Regions from separate parts of the Streptomyces sp. NPDC031064 genome, predicted to be linked through region 2. Evidence: riboswitches for the same ligand, from Rfam matches in the RefSeq annotation. Region 2 holds a riboswitch; each other region holds the start of a gene.
What was found. Region 2 has a riboswitch for cyclic di-AMP ahead of ACZ46W_RS15290 (M23 family metallopeptidase). Riboswitches for the same ligand answer to the same signal wherever they lie in the genome.

Region 1 (4,690 bases), on a different contig from region 2:
CGCCGTCCAGCGCGTCCTGGACGTCACCGCCGAGGAGGTCCAGGCGGTCGCCAAGGCCCGCCTCCGCCCCGACAACAGGGCGGTGCTGGTCTACGAACCCGTCAGCACCGACCACAGCGAGCAGGAAGAAGAGGGGGCCGGCCAGTGAGCGACGCCGCCACGTCCTTGACGTCCATGGAGTTCCACCCGCAGCCCCGCCCCGGGACCGCCAAGCCGTGGGCCTTCCCCGCCCCCGACCGGGGCGCGCTGGACAACGGCCTGACCGTGCTGCGCTGCCACCGCCCCGGCCAGCAGGTCGTGGCCGTCGAGATCTTCCTCGTCGCCCCGCTGGAGGCCGAGCCGGAGGGCCTCGACGGCGTCGCCACGATCATGGCGCGCGCCCTGTCCGAGGGCACCGACAAGCACTCGGCGGAGGAGTTCGCCGCCGAGCTGGAGCGCTGCGGCGCCACCCTCGACGCGCACGCCGACCACCCCGGCGTACGAATCTCCCTCGAAGTCCCGGTCTCCCGGCTCGCCAAGGCCCTCGGCCTGGTCGCCGAGGCCCTGCGCGCGCCCGCGTTCGCCGACAGCGAGGTCGAGCGCCTCGTCCGCAACCGGCTCGACGAGATCCCGCACGAGATCGCCAACCCCTCGCGCCGCGCCGCCATGCAGCTCTCCAAGGAGCTGTTCCCGGCCACCTCCCGCATGTCACGCCCCCGCCAGGGCACCGAGGAGACCGTCGCCCGGATCGACGCCTCGGCCGTACGCGCCTTCTACGAGGCGCACGTCCGCCCCGCCACCGCCACCGCGGTCGTGGTCGGTGACCTCACCGGCGTGGACCTCGACGCGGTGCTCGCCGACACCCTGGGCGCCTGGACCGGCGACATGGCCGAGCCCCGTCCCGTACCGCCCGTGACGGCCGACGACACGGGCCGCGTCGTCATCGTCGACCGTCCCGGCGCCGTACAGACGCAGCTCCTCATCGGCCGCATCGGCCCGGACCGGCACGACCGGGTCTGGCCGGCCCAGGTGCTCGGCACCTACTGCCTGGGCGGTACCCTCACCTCCCGCCTGGACCGGGTCCTGCGCGAGGAGAAGGGCTACACCTACGGCGTACGGGCCTTCGGCCAGGTGCTGCGCTCCGGGCCCGAGGGCAACGGCGCGGCCATGCTCGCCATCAGCGGCTCCGTCGACACGCCCCACACGGGCCCGGCGCTCGACGACCTGTGGAAGGTGCTGCGCACCCTCGCCGCCGAGGGCCTGACCGACGCCGAGCGGGAGACGGCCGTGCAGAACCTGGTGGGCGTCGCCCCGCTCAAGTACGAGACGGCCGCCGCCGTCGCGGGCACCCTCGCCGACCAGGTCGAGCAGCACCTCCCGGACGACTACCAGGCCCAGATGTACGCCCGGCTGGCGGAGACGGGCACCGTGGAGGCCACCGCGGCGGTCGTCAGCGCGTTCCCGACGGACCGTCTGGTCACGGTCCTCGTCGGCGACGCGGCACAGATCAAGGAGCCCGTAGAGGCACTCGGAATCGGTGAAGTGACCGTCGTAAGCGGCTGATTGACGCGGTTTCCGCTCACCCGAGGTGACGCGGCTCCGCCTCGCGTCCTCCTCGCGAGCGGCCGCTCACCGGGACCCCGGCATCGCCCGATGCCGGGGTCCGCCCGTATGTCCGCTTTGTTGCGGAGATTCGGTGTCTGCCCTGTGGCGTGCGCTACAAAAAACCGTGTCTGTTTGGTGATTGAAAGATCGGCCGCTTAGCGTCTGATGCGCTGTCCGACCGGTACCCGCCGCACCCGCGGCACCGGACAGCCATCGCCGAGTCCCCATCAGGCGCGAGCCTGGGGAGCCGGGGACCCACGCAGTCCCTGGGGTGAATCGGACGCCTTCGCACCCGTGCGGAGGGGTCCGTAGGAGACCTTCCTGCTCCGAACCCGTCAGCTAACCCGGTAGGCGAGAAGGAAGGAAAGGACCAGCCACTTCATGGCGTTCACCCGTGCCACCGGGAAGCACCGTGCCCCGAGCCGCCTGAGCCGTAAGAGCGCACACGTCGCCGGAGTCGCGGCCCTCGCCACCACCGGCGTCATCGGATCCCTCGCTTCCCCGGCGCTCGCCGCGAACCCGGAGGCTGTGCCCCTCTCGCTCGAGGACACCGGCCTCAACCAGGCCGTCATCACCGACACGCTCGCCGAGCAGGTCGACGCCCAGGCCGAGGCCCAGGAGCTGGAGGCCCAGGAGGCCGCCGCCAAGGCCGCCGCCCAGGCGAAGGCCGAGGCGGAGGCGAAGCGCAAGGCCGAGATCCGGGTGCAGGCCGCCCGCGAGGCCAAGGAGCGCGCCGACCGCGAGGCCGAGCGCAAGCGGCTCAACGCCTTCCAGCTCCCGGTCGCCGGCACGTACGTCAGCACCGGTTACCAGACCGGCGGCGCCATGTGGTCCTCCGGCAGCCACACCGGCATCGACTTCCACGCCGCCTCCGGCTCCCGCGTGGTCTCCGTGGGCGCGGGCACCGTCGTCGAGGCGGGCTGGGGCGGCGCGTACGGCAACAACGTCGTGATCCGGATGAACGACGGTACGTACACCCAGTACGGCCACCTGTCCTCCATCAGCGTCTCGGCCGGCCAGACCGTCATGCCGGGCCAGCAGATAGGCCTGTCGGGCTCGACCGGCAACTCCTCCGGCCCGCACCTCCACTTCGAGGCCCGGACGAGCGCCGAGTACGGCTCGGACATCGACCCGGTCGCCTACCTCCGCTCGCACGGCGTCAACGTCTGACCCTCTCTGTTCGTCAGGCAAGGCCCCGGTTCGGATGCGAACCGGGGCCTTCGCCATCCCGGGGCCCCTGGCCGGGTACTCCTGGCCAGGGCCTCCTGGCCAAAAAGAACTCCATGGATTCAGGGTGGCTATCGGAAATTGCGGCCCCCTGCAATAGAGTCACGGAACAGACGTCGAGCGGGTGAGTTTCGCGCGGATTAAGTTGGGGGTTCGGTATGCGCATTCCAGCGCACTCGGTATGCACGGCGATCCGCGACGACATCGTCACCGGTGTGTTCGAGCGGGGCAGCCGGCTCACCGAGGAGCAGCTCGCCCGACGCTACGGAGTCTCGCGCGTCCCGGTCCGTGAGGCGCTGCGGACGCTGGAGTCGGAGGGCTTCGTGACCACTCGCCGCCACGTCGGCGCGTGCGTCGCCGAGCCCACCGAGCAGGAGGCGGCCGACCTGCTGGAGATGCGTACGCTGCTGGAGCCGCTGGGCGCCGCGCGGGCCGCCCAGCGCCGCACGGAGGCGCACCTGAAGGTGCTGCGGGGGCTGGTCAGGCTGGGCCAGGAGCGGGCGCGCCGGGGCCAGCGGGAGGACCTGCGCTCGCTGGACGGCTGGTTCCACGAGACGCTCGCCCAGGCGTCCGGCAGCCCGGCGCTGACGGCGCTGCTCACCCAGCTCCGGCACAAGATCGCCTGGATGTACGCGGTCGACCAGCCGGCCCGGCCGGCGGAGGCGTGGGCCGAGCACGGCGCGATCGTCGACGCCGTCGCGCGCGGCGACGCCGACCGCGCCCGCGCGCTCACGGCCCTCCACGTCGAACGCTCGCTGCCCTCCCACCGGCTGCGCCGCCCCGAGCGGCCCGAGCGGCCCGTCGGCCGTGTGAGGACTTCGCAACACCCCGTAAACACCGCGAGCGCCCGCAATTAACAGCGGCACCGTATACAAAGGCGGGGGAATTGCGCCCCTGAATTCGCATGCCCGAAAAGCCGCGCGCGGTGAAAGGGTGCCCCGTGCCGAAAACCGGGAGGGCTCCTGAAAGCGCGGGGTGGGACTGCGCGGGCGAAAACGTCACGGGGTCGAACGCCGCGGGCGAAACGCCGTGGGCGAAACGCCAAGGGAGAAACCTGTACCGGCGAACCTCACGGTCATAAAAGCGGAGCCGTACCACCCGTTTTCCGGGGGTACGGCTCCGTGTGATGCGACGGGGCGGGTCAGACGGTCTCGGGGAGTTCCTCGAGGCCCTCGGAGACCAGCTTCGCCAGGCGGTCCAGGGCGGCGTCCGCGCCCTCGGCGTCCGAAGCGAGCACGATCTCCTCGCCGCCCTGCGCGCCCAGGCCCAGCACCGCGAGCATCGACGCGGCGTTGACGGGGTTGCCATCTGCCTTGGCGATCGTCACGGGGACGCCGGCGGCCGTGGCGGCACGGACGAAGATGGAGGCGGGGCGGGCGTGCAGGCCCTCGGCCCAGCCGACGTTGACGCGGCGCTCAGCCATGGTGTTGCCCTTCGAGTCTCGGCGGTTGTCTAGACCAGTTGTGGAACCCAGTCTCTCATGTCCGGCAGGGTGCTCGAACCGGCCTCATGACCGGCTTCAGGACCCGCCTTCGCCGACCGGTCCACGACCCAGTCGGCGCACCGGTTCCCACGGGCCGGGCGGCCGACCGGTTCACCCTCACCCTGCGTTGTCCACAGCACCTCCGCGACCGGCCGTCCGCCCCGTACTCTGGGCCCATGCGGACCCCGTCGGATCAGCCGGAACACGTGTACCCCGACCACTGGGAGGCCGACGTCGTGCTGCGGGACGGCGGCACCGCGCGGATCAGGCCGATCACCACGGATGACGCCGAGCGCCTGGTCAGCTTCTACGAGCAGGTCTCGGACGAGTCGAAGTACTACCGGTTCTTCGCACCCTACCCCCGGCTCTCCGCCAAGGACGTGCACCGCTTCACCC
Region 2 (4,690 bases):
ACCCCGCCGGGTCGCACTTCGAGCGGCGGATCCGCAGCTTCCAGCCCCGGCGCAGCCGCGTCACGCCCGGCCAGGGCGACGCCCTGCGACGGCTGTGGGGCGTATGGGGGCTGGACATCGACGGGCAGCGCACGCTCGACCTGGACGAGATGTTCGGCGGGCTCCCGGTGGTCCTGGAGATCGGGTTCGGGATGGGGGAGGCCACCGCGCAGATGGCCGCCGACGACCCGTCGACCGGCATCCTCGCGGTCGACGTGCACACGCCGGGCCAGGGCAACCTGCTCGCGCTCGCCGAGAAGGCCGGCCTGACGAACGTACGCGTGGCCAACGGTGACGCGATCATCCTGCTGCGCGAAATGCTCACCCCCGACGCGCTCGACGGCGTACGCGTGTACTTCCCCGACCCGTGGCCCAAGAAGCGGCACCACAAGCGCCGGCTGATCCAGCCCGAGTTCCTCAGCCTGGTCGCCACCCGGATGAAGCCCGGTGCCGTACTGCACTGCGCCACGGACTGGGAGCCGTACGCCGAGCAGATGCTGGACGTGCTGACCGCGCACCCGGACTTCGCCAACACCGTGCCCGGCGGCGGCTACGCGCCCCGGCCCGCCTTCCGGCCGCTCACCCGCTTCGAGGGCCAGGGCCTGGACAAGGGGCACGTGGTGCACGACCTGCTGTTCAAGCGGGTGTGACCCCGGGCGTGGCCGTGCGTCCGTAGCAATGCCGTCGCGGAGTGTCAGTGACGGTCGTTAGGGTCGATCACGTGTCCTACTCGTCTGCGCAGCACCAGTCGCCGTATCCGGCCGTCCCGGCGTACGAACCACAGCCGTCGTTCGACGCCGTGCCGGAGCGTGCCCGCTGGCGCTACAAGCCCCGCCGCGCCTTCTGGCGCAGCAAGGCGGTGCGGGCCTCCGCGGTCGTCATCGTGCTCGCCCTGTGCGGGCTGGTGATCCTCGCGCTGGTGCGGGAGCAGACCGGCACGCAGGGCTTCCTGGTGGGGCTCGGCCTCGCCGTGCTGCCGGTCCCGCTGCTGATGGCCGCGTTCCGCTGGCTGGACCGGGTCGAGCCGGGCCCGTGGAAGAACCTGCTGTTCGCCTTCGCGTGGGGCGCGTGCGCCGCCGCGCTGGTCGCGATCGTCGCCAACACCTTCGCGACCCGCTGGATAGCCACCGCCACCGCCGACCCGTCGTCCGCGGACACCCTCGGTGCGACGGTCATAGCGCCGATCGTGGAGGAGAGCGCCAAGGCCGCCGCCGTGCTGCTCATCTTCGTCTTCCGCAGACGGGACTTCACCGGGATCGTGGACGGCGTCGTCATCGCCGGGTTCACCGCGACGGGCTTCGCCTTCACCGAGAACATCCTGTATCTGGGCAACGCCTTCGGGGAGGACCAGCAGATCGGGACGTCGGGGCTCGCGTCCGTCACGGCCGCGACCTTCTTCGTACGGATCGTGATGTCGCCGTTCGCGCACCCGCTGTTCACCGTGCTCACCGGCATCGGTTTCGGCATCGCCGCGATCACCGCGCGCCGCAAGAAGGTCCGCCGGATCGCGCTGCCGGTGCTCGGGCTGGCCCTGGCGATGGGCATGCACGCGCTGTGGAACGGCTCGGCGGCGCTCGGGCCGTGGGGGTTCTACGCCGTGTACGGGGCGTTCATGGTGCCCGCGTTCGGGCTGCTGACGTGGCTGGCGATCTGGTCGCGCCAGCGCGAGCTGCGCACGATATCGGGCGAGCTCCCGGCGTACGCCGCGGCGGGCTGGCTCACCCCGGCCGAGCCGCTGGCGCTGTCCTCGATGCGGGCGCGGGGTCTGGCCCGTGGGTACGCGGCGCGCTGCTTCGGCCCGGCGGCGGCGCGCGCGGTCGGCGAGTACGAGGCGTTCGCGACGTCGCTGGCGTTCCTTCGCCACCGGGCCCGCCGGGGCGTGGTGGGCCACGACTTCATGGCGCGCGAGCAGGAGCTGCTGCACCACCTGTGGCAGCGCAAGGAGATAGCCGGGCCCGCGCTGACGTACGCGGCACAGGCCACCGGCCGGGTGTGGACGCCGCCCCCGCATCTGAACTACGGCGGCTACAACCCGTACCGGTACTAGGCCGGCAGCCCTGGCGTCGGGGGGTGTGCCGCCAGGGCTGCCGGAGTGCGAGGTTCAGGGAACCGGGGCTCAGACGGTGAGGCCCTTGCCGCGCAGCCACGCCAGCGGGTCGATCCCGTCGCCGCCCGGCGTGTGCACCTCCAGGTGCAGGTGCGGCCCGGTCACGTTGCCGGTGGCGCCGACGCGGCCGATGGTCTCGCCGGTGGCGACCGTCTGCCCGGCGCCGACCGTCATGGACGACAGGTGGCAGTACCAGACCTCGGTGCCGTCCTCCAGCTCCAGGACGATGCGGTAGCCGTACGACCCGGACCATCCGGCCGACTTGATGGTGCCGCCGTGGACGGCCTTGGCGGGCGTGCCCGTGGGCGCGGCCAGGTCGAGGCCGGTGTGGTAGCCGGAGGACCACATGTTGCCGGCCTGGCCGTAGGTGGAGGTGATGGTGTACGAGGAGGTCGGCAGGGACCAGCTCCCGGCGAGCTTGGCCAGCCGCTCCTCCTCGGCGGCCTTCGCCTTGGCGGCGGCCTCGGCCTCGGCCTTCGCCTTCTCCTCGGCGGCCTGCTGGGCGGCCTGCTCCTGGGCGGCGGTCTGCTGGGCCTTCGCCTCGGCGGCGGCCTGTTCGGCGGCGGCCGCCTCGGCCGCGGCCTTCGCCTCCGCGTCGGCGGACGCCTGCTGCTGCTCGGCCTGCTGGAGGATGCGGGCGCGCAGGGCCTCGCCCGCGTCGGCGCCGCCGCTCTGCTGCGCGGTGGCGTCGGCCGAGCCGGTGAGGGAGGCGGCGGTGAGCGGCCCGCTGTCCGGGGTGCCGGCCTCGCCGGAGTCCGCGGAGTCCGTCTCGTCGGACATCAGGGAGCCGATGCCGGGCAGGGAGTCGGCGTCGGGCAGGTTGTCCGTGACGACGTCGGGCAGGGATATGGAGACCGCGGGCTTGTCCTGCGCGGTGGCCATGCCACCCGCGCCGACCGCCGCGATCACGCCGACGCCGAGGACGGTGGAGCTACGGGCGAGGCCGCCGCGCTGCTTGGCGATGCGGTGCCGGCCGCGCACGGGGCGGACGGTTTCCTCGGTGGGGTTCCATTCCTCCCACTGCCCGTTTACGGGGGCGGCGTCCGGGACACCCGAAGTGTTGAACGAGGCGATCGAGCCGTACGGAGCTTCGGGGGCAGGCCTGTTGGACGCCACGGAGGCGCACTCCTTTCCTTCCTTCTCGCCTACCGGGTTAGCTGACGGGTTCGGAGCAGGAAGGTCTCCTACGGGCCTGGTTCAGCCCGATTCACCCCAAAAGGTGGTTCCCCGGTTCCCTCACGGGATTCGGCGCACGCGCACGGTGCCGTCTCTTGCGACGGCTGGGACGACCGCGCTGCGTTATCGAACGTTAATAGACGCGGGCTCCGGATTCCAAGCCGTTCCTACTGATCATTAACTGGACGGCCCCGGGATTTACCGGCCCACAATCGGGCACAACGGGGCGACTTGACCGCACATCAGAAAGATTCACCGGCCATAGTGATGCTGACGGTGCGTCAAATGTTATGCGGAGTGACACGCTTCGGCTACGCACCGTACCGACGGCCGGTGACGCGGTGGACGCCGCTACGGCACGACCGGCATCGTCCTGCGCCGCTCCGGCTGCCCCTCCGCCGGCCGGGTGACCGCCAGCAGCGCCAGGTCGTCCGTCGCCCCGCCGCCCGTATGCCGCCGTACGTCGCTCACGAGCGCGTCCAGCATCGCGTCGGGCCCCGGGAAGAGCCGCCCCGACAGCCGCGCGACCGGGTCGTAGAAGACCCCGTCCGCGTCCCGGGCCTCGGACAGCCCGTCCGTGTAGAACAGCAGCGTCGCCCCCGCCGGATACGGCACCTCGTACGCCCGGTCCGGCCACGTCCCCAGGTCCGACATGCCCAGCGGCAGCGCGGGCTCGGCCGGCTCCAGCAGCTCGGTGCGCCCGTCCGCGTACAGCATCAGCGGCTCCGGGTGCCCCCGGTCCACCACCCGCACCACGGCCTCCCCGCGCGGCACCTCCGCCAGCACCGCCGTGGTGAACCCCTCGAAGGCGTCCAGCCCGTCGCGCCGCGTCCCCTCCCGCGCCAGCGCCCGCTCCAACCGCTGCGCCACGCCCTCCAGCGAGCTCTCCTGCTCGGCCGCCTCCCGGAACGCCCCGATGACCACCGCCACCGCCTCGACCGCCCCCATGCCCTTGCCCCGCACGTCCCCGACCACCAGCCGCACCCCGTACGGCGTGTCCTGCACGGCGAAGAGGTCACCCCCGATGAACGCGTCCGCCTGCGCCGCCTCGTACCGCGCCGCCACCTGCAACCCACCGATCCGCTCGGCCGGCGTCGGCAGCACGGCCCGCTGCGCGGTCTCGGCGATCACCCGCGCCGAGGCGAGCTGCTCCCCACTGCGCCGCACCACCCGGTTGATCAGCAGCGCGAGCGCCGCGACCACCGCCACGGTGAGGATCTCGGTCGGCGCCTGCACCTCGTCCAGGGTGCCGTTGCCCAGGTGCAGGAACAGCACGGCCAGCACCGCGCACAGCCCCGACAGCAGCGTCGTCCGGGCGGCGAACAGCGGCGCCGCGACCAGCGGGGCGGCGGCGAACAGCGGCACGGC
Region 3 (4,690 bases), on a different contig from region 2:
GACGCCCTCGGTGAAGCTGTCACCGATCGCCGCGTACGACCCGAATACGTCACTGTCTCTGAATGTCGAATCGTCTGCCACGGGAGCACATCTTTCACCCGGGGATGTGACCTACGCGACCGTAAGGAGGGGTTGACGGGGGGTGATGTTTACCACCGGTCAAGATTCACCCAAGCCCGGAATACGCCCGGAACGCGACTCCGCCCGGCACCGGGAGGCGGTGCCGGGCGGAGCGCCGTTCAGGAAACGGAGGCGTCAGATGGCGACGCCGTGCTGGCGGAGGTACGCCAGCGGGTCGATGTCCGAGCCGTAGCCGGGGCTGGTCCGGACCTCCATGTGGAGGTGCGGGCCGGAGGAGTTGCCGGTGGAGCCGACCAGGCCGATCTCCTGGCCCCCGCTCACGGTCTGGCCGGACGAGACGGAGAGGGAGGACATGTGGGCGTACTGCGAGTAGTTGCCGTCGGCGTGCTGGATGACGACCTCGTTGCCGTACGCGCCGCTCCAGCCGGCCGAGACGACGGTGCCGGCGCCGATGGCCTTGACGCTGGTGCCGGAGGGGGCCGCGAAGTCGACACCGGTGTGGTAGCCGGAGGACCACATGGAGCCGGAGGCGCGGTACGGCGTGGAGACACCGGCGGAGACCGGGGCGGTGAAGCCCGAGGCCGCCGGGGCCTCGGCCTTGGCGGCGGAGCGCGAGGCGCGGCTCTCGGTGCGGGTGTCGTCGGCCTTCGGCTTCGCCGGGGCGGCCTTCTCGGCCGGGGCGGCCGTGGACTTGGCGCCGAGCGTGAGCTTCATGCCCGGGAGGATCAGCGACGGGTCCTCGCCGATGACCTGGCGGTTGTCCTGGTATAGCTTCTGCCAGCCGCCCTTGACGTTCTTGTTGCGGGCGATCTTGGAGAGGTAGTCGCCGGCGACCACGGTGTACGTGCGCGGCGCGGCCTTCTTCGCCGGGGCGGCGGCCTCGGGGGCGGCCTGGGCGGCGGTGACGGCCTGCTGCGGAGCGGTGGCCGGGGCGGCGGCCGGGGCCGCGGCGTGCGCGCCGGTGGCACCGAACAGCGGCAGGGCGATGGCGGCGCCACCCGTACCGGCGGCGACGAAACCACGCGTAATGGAGCTGGACTTGGGACGGCGGTGCTTACCCTTCGCGGGCATGGCGAATTCCTCTCCGGCGCCTGCGAGGTGAGCTGTCGGGTTCGGACTGGAGTTGTCCGGCCGCGCCGTGGACGCGACTTCACCCCGAGCCGGTCCCGGAATTCCGGGGTCGGCGTACTACCTGGGTCCCCCGCTCCTGCCACGCGTGGGTGGGTGCGAATTCCGACCGGTGGCAGGATTCGGCGGTCCGGCCGGATTGCCGTGACCGTAAGCGAGCCGGGTCGGAGTGAACAAGCCGCCGCATTCCCGTCCGCATTCTCCGTGGTGCGGCCGCCATGGAATTCCGGTCACCCTCCGTGGATTGCGGATCATGAATTCCCGTTGTGCGCACGGAGTTTATGAACGGCATCCCGCCACGGACGGTCACGGTTATGACGCTGCTCACGTGGCCGCACCCATCTCCCTTGCTACCAGGGCACGTTATATCCAATGCCCTAATACGGACAGAAGTGCTATTTCTTGGCGAGTGCGACGAGAAGCACTAATCCTCCCCTCGGGGCCGGCACCTCCCGGATGCCACACCCGAACACGACCAGACCGGGGCAAAATACTTGAAGCAGGCATCTCGCCATGCCGGGTACCGAGCGTGACAAGGGGCAACGGATGTGCGACGTGCACGGAGATTGATCGTCCGACGTACCGATGTCGTATCGTCGGACCGCGACATCGTCGGCGGCCGACGCCGACCGCAGACACGTCAGGAGCCCCCGTGACGCAGCCGCTGCCGCAGGTCCCGTCGATCGAGCCCGAGCTGACCGGGGTGCGCAACTTCCGCGACGTCGGCGGGCTCCCGACCGTGGACGGCCGACGGGTGCAGCACGGCAGGCTCTACCGCAGCGGGCACCTGGCGCACGCGACCGGCGAGGACGCCGCCTTCCTCGCGGGGCTCGGCCTGCACACGATCTTCGACTTCCGCAACGCCGCGGACCAGAAGCTGGAAGGCCCGGACGTCGAGCTGCCCGGCGTACGGAACGTGAACATCCCGCTGTCCGACCCGGCCGACGGCGCCGAGTTCTGGACCATGGTCCGTGACGGCGACCTCGACCAGCTCCGGTCGATACTGGCCGACGGCAAGGCGGCGGCCCGGATGACGGCCTCGTACCGCGTGATCATCAAGGAGCGCACCGCCGAGCACAGCCGGGTCCTCCACGCGCTCGCCGAGGACAGCGTCCCGGCCCTGATGCACTGCGCGGCCGGCAAGGACCGGGCGGGGCTGTCCATAGCCGTGTCCCTCCTGGCCGTCGGCGTCGAGCGGGAGGCCATCGAGGAGGACTACCTCAAGTCCAACGACCCGAGCCGCCGGTACCGGGTGCACCGCAGCGACAACTCCCCGGCCGGTATGTCGCCCCAGGTCATGGAGCTCCTCAGCCCGCTCTTCGAAGCCCGCCTGGAGTACCTGTCGGCGGCCTTCTCGACGATCGAGGAGACCTGGGGCTCGACCGAGCGCTACCTGACCGAGGGGCTGAAGCTCTCCCCCGAGACCCGCGAGCGGCTGCGCGAGCGCCTCCTCGACCAGGGCTGAGCCCTCATTCCGCCCCCAGGGCGAACAGCAGGTAGAGGAACGCGGCAAAGAGGTGGCCCGCCACCAGATAGGCGAAGAGCCGGACGACGAGTCCTAGCGGGAACGTCCGTTCCTGGGACATGGCGGATCTCTCCGATCGGGTCAGCGACGGTGGGCGTCCGCGCCGAGGCACAAATCGGCCGCGGCGCTCTGCATGAGGGTGTGGACGAACAGCAGCTCCGCCCCGCCGCGCGTGGCGGCACCGATCCGGTGCGGGGTGAGCGAGTCGAAGTGGGCGCTGTCCCCGGGGTCGAGGACGTGCACGGCCTCCCCGAGGGCGAGCCGCACCCGGCCGCCGAGGACGTACAGCCACTCCTCCCCCGGATGTACGCGCACGAGGTCGCCCTGGGTGGCGTACGGGACCTGGACGCGCAGCGCCTGCATGGCGCGACCGGGGCCGCCGGCCTGGTGGTAGACCCAGCCGTCCGCCCCGGCCGGCTCGGCCCGGCCGCCCCGGACGATCGGGTCGCGCTCCGGCGGCACCTCGCCCAGCAGCTCGGAAACGGTCGTACCGTAGACGCGGGCGAGACCGAGCAGCATGGGCAGCGACGGCTGGCGGCGGCCGGTCTCCAGCCGGGACAGGTGGGCCGGCGAGAGTCCGGCGCGGCGGGCGGCGGCCTCCAGGGTCAGCCCCCGGCGCCGCCGCAGCACCCGGAGCTGGGGCGCGACGTCCGGCAGCGCGCCGGGTGCCGCGGTGCCCGACGGCGCCTCGGAGGAAGTGCTCATGCCTCCATTGCGCCAGCGTCTTCCCTCTCGGGCAAATTTCTTGCCTCAGAGGCAAAAGGCAGGGGCCGGGAGCTCAGCGGTTGGCGATCGCCTGCTTCACCAGCGTCCGGCCGAAGTCCCAGATCAGACCGCCACCACTGTGCGCCTCGTCCATGACGGCGGTGAACGCCTCCACGAACCGGTCCACCTCCCGCTCCCCGATGATCAGCGGCGGGATCAGCTTGATCACCTCCAGCCGGTCGCCCGAGACCTGGGTGAGGATGCGGTGCCGTTGCAGCAGCGGCACCACGACCATCTGGGCGAACAGACCCTTGCGGGCGGCCTGGAGCATCGTCCAGCGGCTGCGCAGCCCGAGCGAGGACGGGCGGCCGAATTCGAGCCCGATCATCAGGCCCCGGCCGCGCACCTCGTGGAGCATCTCGTAGCGGTCGACGAGCGCGGTGAGCCGGGACCTCAGCAGCTCACCGGTCCGCCGGGCGTTCGCCACGATCTCCTCGTCGTCCAGGACGGACAGGACGGCCAGCCCCGCCGCCATGGCCTGGGCGTTCGCCCCGAAGCTGGCCGAGTGGACGAGCACCCGGTCCAGTGACGAGTAGACCTTCTTGAAGATCCAGTCGGTACCGAGGGTGGCCCCGACCGGCACGTAGCCGCCGGAGAGCGCCTTGGCGACGCACACCAGGTCCGGCTCGACGCCGTCCTCGTGCTGGTAGCCGTAGAAGGTGCCGGTGCGGCCGAGGCCGGTCTGGACCTCGTCGGCGATCAGCAGCGCCTTGTGCCGGTGGAGCAGGTCCTGTGCGGCGCGCAGGAAGCCGGGCGGCGTCTCGTGGACACCCTTGCCCTGGATGGGCTCGACGATGAAGGCGGCCACGTCGCCCCGCTTCAGCTCCCGCTCCAGCGCGGCCAGGTCGCCGAGCTCGATGGCGGTGTCGGGCAGGAGCGGGTCGAAGCCGTCGCGGAAGCAGCTCTCCCCGTTGACCGAGAGGGAGCCGGCGGTCAGCCCGTGGAAGGCGTGCGCGCAGTACAGGACGCGGGGCCTGCCGGTGGCGTACCGGGCGAACTTCAGCGCGGTCTCCACCGCCTCGGTACCGCTGTTGGAGAAGAACGCGCGGTCCAGGTGCGGCGAGTACGCCAAGAGCTTCTCGGCCAGCAGCCCCGGCAGGGGCGGGCAGTCGAAGCGGGTGAGGTCGGGGAGTTCGGCGTCGAGGACGTCGTGCAGGGCCTTGCGGACGACGGGGTGGTGCCGGCCCAGGC
Region 4 (4,690 bases), on a different contig from region 2:
TACACCTTGGGATCGAAGGAAAATCTGGGCATTCGCACGAGTCGGGCATCTGTTAATCTGCCCGCTCCTGGATGTTCATCCACCGGTTCCCTCTCCCCCAAGCGCCCTACGCTCGCCGGGTGCAGCGAGGTGTTTCATTCGTGTACCGCACTCCGTTCTCCCCCGCGGAGGCCAGAGCGGCGCGGGCCCGCATGGGCCTGAGCACCGTTCAGGTCGCCCACTCCATGGCCGCGTGCGGCGTCCCGGTCCACCCCGACCTGGTCGCCGCCTGGGAGCAGGGCTCCCACGTCCCGTCGGAGCCCCAGCTCTTCGCCCTCGCCGATGTGCTGTGGTGCTCGTCCACCACGTTGATGGGTGTCGAGCCGCGCACGCTGGCCGAGCACCGGCTGGCCCGGCAACTGAGCGTGGAGCGGCTGGCCTACCGGATCGGGATGGACCCGGCCGAGTACCGCAAGGCGGAGGCGGCGCAGCAGTGGGACGGCGACCTGCGGCAGACCAGGGCGCTGGTGGACGCCCTCGGCCTGTCGCTGCGCAAGCTGGTCGGCATCATGGGCCGCGGCGAGGAGCTGGCCGGGCACCTGCGCTCGGCCATCGACGGCCGCTGGAAGGCCCACGTGGCGCCCGTGGCCGAGATCGTGGTGGTCAACGAGACGCTGGTGGGCGACGCGCTGCGCACGATGCACGCGGAGTTCGCGGAGTTCTCCGAGCGCTACATGGGCCACCTGGTCGCCCGCAATGACGACTCCCGCCTCAAAGAGGTCGCCGCCGAGCGCTCGGCCTACCTGCACCGGCTGGTGGACCACTTCTGGGAGCTGATCGGCGACGTGGGCGAGGAGCCCCCGTTCGACGCGACGGGCCACTGAGCCCACCCCGCGCGGACCGCCGGGTGTGACCCGCCATGCGGTCCGGCCGCCGCGGCCCGCCGTGCGGACCGCCGGGTGCGGCTCGTCCGTGCGCACCGGCCCGTGCGCACCGCCGGGTGGGGCCCGCCCGTGCGGACCGGACCGCCGCGGCCCGCCGTGCGGACCGCCGGGCGCGGCTCGTCCGTGCGCACCGGCCCGTGCGCACCGCCGGGTGGGGCCCGCCCGTGCGGCCCGTCCGTGCGGTCCGCACGGGCCGGTCCGCCGTGCGATGCACCCGCCGTGGCCCGCCCGCTGCGGCCCCCCGTGCGGTCCGCCCGCCCGGGCCGGAGTCGGCGGCCGGTCCGGCGGGCGGATGCAGGGGGCGGCGGGGGATGCCCGGGCGGGCGTGGCCGGCCCCACCGGGGTCAGCGCGTGGCGGCGCCGACCGGCGGGGGCGGCGTGCCGTCGTTCTCGTAGTCCTCCCAGTCGATCTCCATCGCCTTGCGGCGGGTGAACGCGTTGAAGAACAGGTTCAGCACGATCGCCGTGAGGCCGCCCAGGGTGATGCCGCTGTCGAGGACCGCCCGGACGTCGTCCGACATGCGGTCGAAGAACGGCGCGACCGTCGTGGGCAGCAGGGCGGCACCCAGGCTGACGGCGAGGATGAGGGCGTTGCGCTCCTCGCGCAGGTCGACCTTGCCCAGGATCTGGATGCCGACCGTGGCGACCATGCCGAACATCGCGATGGCCGCGCCGCCGAGCACGGGGTGCGGCACCGCGGCGACCAGGCTTCCGGCCTTCGGCAGCAGCCCCAGCGCGATCATGAAGACACCGGCAGCTACCGCCACGAAACGGCTCATCACCTTTGACATCCGGACAAGTCCGATGTTTTCGGCGAAGGCCACATACGGGAACGAATTCAGTACGCCACCGAGAACGGTCGCCACGCCGTCGGCGCGCAGCGCCCGCGTAACGGTGTCGCTGTCGACCTTCTTGCGGGTGATCTCACCGATCGCGTACACATCACCGGTCGTCTCGACCATCGTGATCAGCATGACCACGACCATGGCGATGATGGGCAGGAGTTCGAACTTCGGCATGCCGTAGTGGAAGGGCGTGCTGACGCCGAACCAGTCGGCGTCCTTCACGGCGCCGAAGTGCGCGTCGCCGAACAGCCAGGCGACGGCGGTGCCGGCGACGAGCCCGATGAGCACGGCGAGGCTGCTGAGGAACGGCTTGCCGACGCGCACCACCGCGAGGATGAGCAGCAGGGTGCCGAGGGCGTACGCGAGGTTCTTCCCGGAGCCGTATTCGGGCTCGCCCATGAGGTGCGCGCCGCCGGCCGCGTCCTGGAGGCCGACGGGTATCAGGGTCATGCCGATGATGGTGAGGATCGTGCCGATGACGATCGGCGGGAAATACTTCACCAACTTCCCGAAAAAGGGCGCGAAAAGGAATGTCGCGATACCGGCGGTGATCACCGCGCCGTAGACCACCAGCAGACCGGCCGTACCGCCGCCCGCGCCGATGCCGATGGCGACCATGGGTGAGACGGCGGTGAAGGTGACGCCCTGGACCAGGGGCAGCCTGGCGCCGACCTTCCAGACGCCGAGCGCCTGGATGATCGAGGCGATGCCGCAGGTCAGCAGGTCCGCGTTGATCAGGTAGACCAGCTCTTCCCGGGACAGCCCGAGGGCGTTGCCGAGGAGTACGGGGACGATGACCGCCGCCGCGTAGAACGCGAGGATGTGCTGGAAGCCGTAGAGGGTGAGCTTGGGGAGGGGGAGCATCTCGTCGACGGGATGCGTCTTCTTGCCGGAGTGCTGTCGGGAGACTCGTGCCATCTCTGCCTTGCCTTCGCGAGGTAGGTGAATGAGAGAAGGGCCAACACCTCGAGTCCCGGGTGACAGGACGAGGGCTCGTCGGCCCGTACGGAGCCGACGTCTGGCGGAGTTGCCGACATCACGTCGCCCTGCACTGCAATGTGCGTCCTGATTGACAGGACATCCTTCGATCGACCTGGCCAAGACCGTTTTGTCCTGGGATCCACAGGGGGAGCCGATCGGGGCGCTCACCTTAGTTCACGCCTGGTGTTCCTCGCGAGTAACCGGCGATACCACCCGCCCCCGGGCGCCTTCCGTCCTATTTAGTCATCTATGAGGGTTTCGCGGCTATCGCCTGCACCGCCCATATTGCGGCGAACATAAGCGACTTGTCGCCCAGGGCAGCCACGCGTGACAAGAATCACCGCCCCGTACCGGTGCCAGGGTATCGCCGGGGCCTTGTTTCGGCTTTTCAGCAGCAAAGTTGACGGCCCGCCAGATGTGCGGACAAGGACCCGTGCGCTCAATTCCAGCCTTGTTCCCCGCGACCCCTCTCGCTTACGGTCACCCTCAATCCGGATGGACCGCCGAATCCTGCCGCCGTCCGGAAACCGCACCCACCACTCACGTACGTACGGCAGGAGCGGGGGACCCAGGTAAGCCGCCGGTCCGGGGAACACCGGAACGGCTCGGGGTGAAGCCGCGCTGACACCGCGGCCGGGCATCTCCAGTCCGAACCCGACAGCTCACCTCGCAGGCGACGGAGAGGAACGCCCCATGCCCGCAAAGGGTAAGCACCGCCGCCCCAAGAACAGTCCGCTCGCCCGCCGCTTCGTCGCCGCGGGAACGGGTGGCGCCGCACTCGCGCTCCCCATGATCGGTGCCACCACCGCCGCGGCCGCCCCGAGCAGCGCCGCGCACTCGGTGACCACCGGCATTACGGCCGCCGCGCCCGCCGCCAAGAAGGCCGCCCCCGAAACGCACACCGTCGTCGCCGGCGAGTCCCTCTCCAAGATCGCGAGGGATCACGGGGTGAGCGGTGGCTGGAAGAAGCTCTACGAGGACAACCGGAAGGCCGTCGGCGCCGATCCGTCCCTGATCCGCCCCGGCCTCAAGCTGACCATCGGCACCAAGGCCCCGGCCCAGCGCTCCTCGGCGCCCGAGCGGGCCGACCGGTCCGCCGAGCGCAAGGCCGCCCCGGTCGCCGCCAAGGCCGCCTCGTACCCGGACAACCTCGACGGCTGGATCCGCGAGGCGCTGGACATCATGGCGCGGCACGGCATCCCCGGCACGTACGAGGGGATCCACCGCAACATCATGCGCGAGTCCTCGGGCAACCCCCTCGCCATCAACAACTGGGACATCAACGCCATCAACGGCACTCCCTCCAAGGGCCTCCTCCAGGTCATCGCGCCCACCTTCGAGGCCTACCACGTGCCGGGCACGGCGAACGACGCCTACGACCCGGTCGCCAACATCGTCGCCGCCTGCAACTACGCGGCGGACCGCTACGGCTCCATCGACAACGTCAACGGTCCGTACTGACCGACCCGCTTTCCCCCGCCGGGGCCGGCCGCGACGCACGCGGCCGGCCCCGGCGGCGTTAACAGAACCCCGTTTTCCTCACCAACCGGACACAAGGCGGCGCGCCGGGCCGATTGGCATTCGGCCGGTTTCCCACCTCGGCGCGGATTTTCCTGTGAAGCGTTGGTGAATTCGGTCTTCATATCCCACCGGCGATATCCCGCTGACCTCGCCGAACCGCCTCCACGTAACTCCACACACGGTGATCGCCGGTTGACCGAAAGGGTCCCTTGACCATGGTGTGGGCGGCGAACCAGACTCACACAGGCACTCAGGCATCAGGAGCCATCAGCAGACGCGCATGCCAGTGGCCCTGCGAGACCGATATCGCACGGGGTGTGTGACGGGGGAAAGACCGAAGAGCGCGCACGCGTATCCATGACCCGCGTGCGCGGTGCTCTCCTCCCCTCCTCATCTCTTGGTGCGCGAAGGGAATGGAGG

Region 1: linked by a shared signal. The riboswitch ahead of ACZ46W_RS06040 (M23 family metallopeptidase) and the one ahead of ACZ46W_RS15290 (M23 family metallopeptidase) in region 2 are both predicted to bind cyclic di-AMP.
Region 3: linked by a shared signal. The riboswitch ahead of ACZ46W_RS01915 (M23 family metallopeptidase) and the one ahead of ACZ46W_RS15290 (M23 family metallopeptidase) in region 2 are both predicted to bind cyclic di-AMP.
Region 4: linked by a shared signal. The riboswitch ahead of ACZ46W_RS23495 (transglycosylase SLT domain-containing protein) and the one ahead of ACZ46W_RS15290 (M23 family metallopeptidase) in region 2 are both predicted to bind cyclic di-AMP.

Annotation. Positions count from the first base shown of each region.
Region 1 covers NZ_JBVIGF010000001.1:1,426,599-1,431,288, reverse strand. Annotated here, with positions in the region: gene ACZ46W_RS06050 (M16 family metallopeptidase) at 1-148, shown strand, start outside; gene ACZ46W_RS06045 (M16 family metallopeptidase) at 175-1,542, shown strand; cyclic di-AMP (ydaO/yuaA leader) riboswitch at 1,789-1,952, shown strand; gene ACZ46W_RS06040 (M23 family metallopeptidase) at 1,966-2,754, shown strand; gene ACZ46W_RS06035 (GntR family transcriptional regulator) at 2,970-3,668, shown strand; gene ACZ46W_RS06030 (HPr family phosphocarrier protein) at 3,953-4,234, opposite strand; gene ACZ46W_RS06025 (bifunctional acetate--CoA ligase family protein/GNAT family N-acetyltransferase) at 4,471-4,690, shown strand, end outside.
Region 2 covers NZ_JBVIGF010000004.1:14,361-19,050, forward strand. Annotated here, with positions in the region: gene trmB (tRNA (guanosine(46)-N7)-methyltransferase TrmB) at 1-689, shown strand, start outside; gene ACZ46W_RS15285 (PrsW family intramembrane metalloprotease) at 761-2,086, shown strand; gene ACZ46W_RS15290 (M23 family metallopeptidase) at 2,156-3,262, opposite strand; cyclic di-AMP (ydaO/yuaA leader) riboswitch at 3,274-3,407, opposite strand; gene ACZ46W_RS15295 (PP2C family protein-serine/threonine phosphatase) at 3,674-4,690, opposite strand, start outside.
Region 3 covers NZ_JBVIGF010000001.1:459,998-464,687, forward strand. Annotated here, with positions in the region: gene ACZ46W_RS01910 (SGNH/GDSL hydrolase family protein) at 1-81, opposite strand, end outside; gene ACZ46W_RS01915 (M23 family metallopeptidase) at 256-1,152, opposite strand; cyclic di-AMP (ydaO/yuaA leader) riboswitch at 1,157-1,314, opposite strand; gene ACZ46W_RS01920 (tyrosine-protein phosphatase) at 1,862-2,674, shown strand; gene ACZ46W_RS01925 (DUF6126 family protein) at 2,679-2,795, opposite strand; gene ACZ46W_RS01930 (helix-turn-helix domain-containing protein) at 2,816-3,439, opposite strand; gene ACZ46W_RS01935 (aspartate aminotransferase family protein) at 3,513-4,690, opposite strand, start outside.
Region 4 covers NZ_JBVIGF010000006.1:390,125-394,814, forward strand. Annotated here, with positions in the region: gene ACZ46W_RS23485 (transcriptional regulator) at 141-863, shown strand; gene ACZ46W_RS23490 (nucleobase:cation symporter-2 family protein) at 1,268-2,686, opposite strand; cyclic di-AMP (ydaO/yuaA leader) riboswitch at 3,318-3,438, shown strand; gene ACZ46W_RS23495 (transglycosylase SLT domain-containing protein) at 3,443-4,210, shown strand.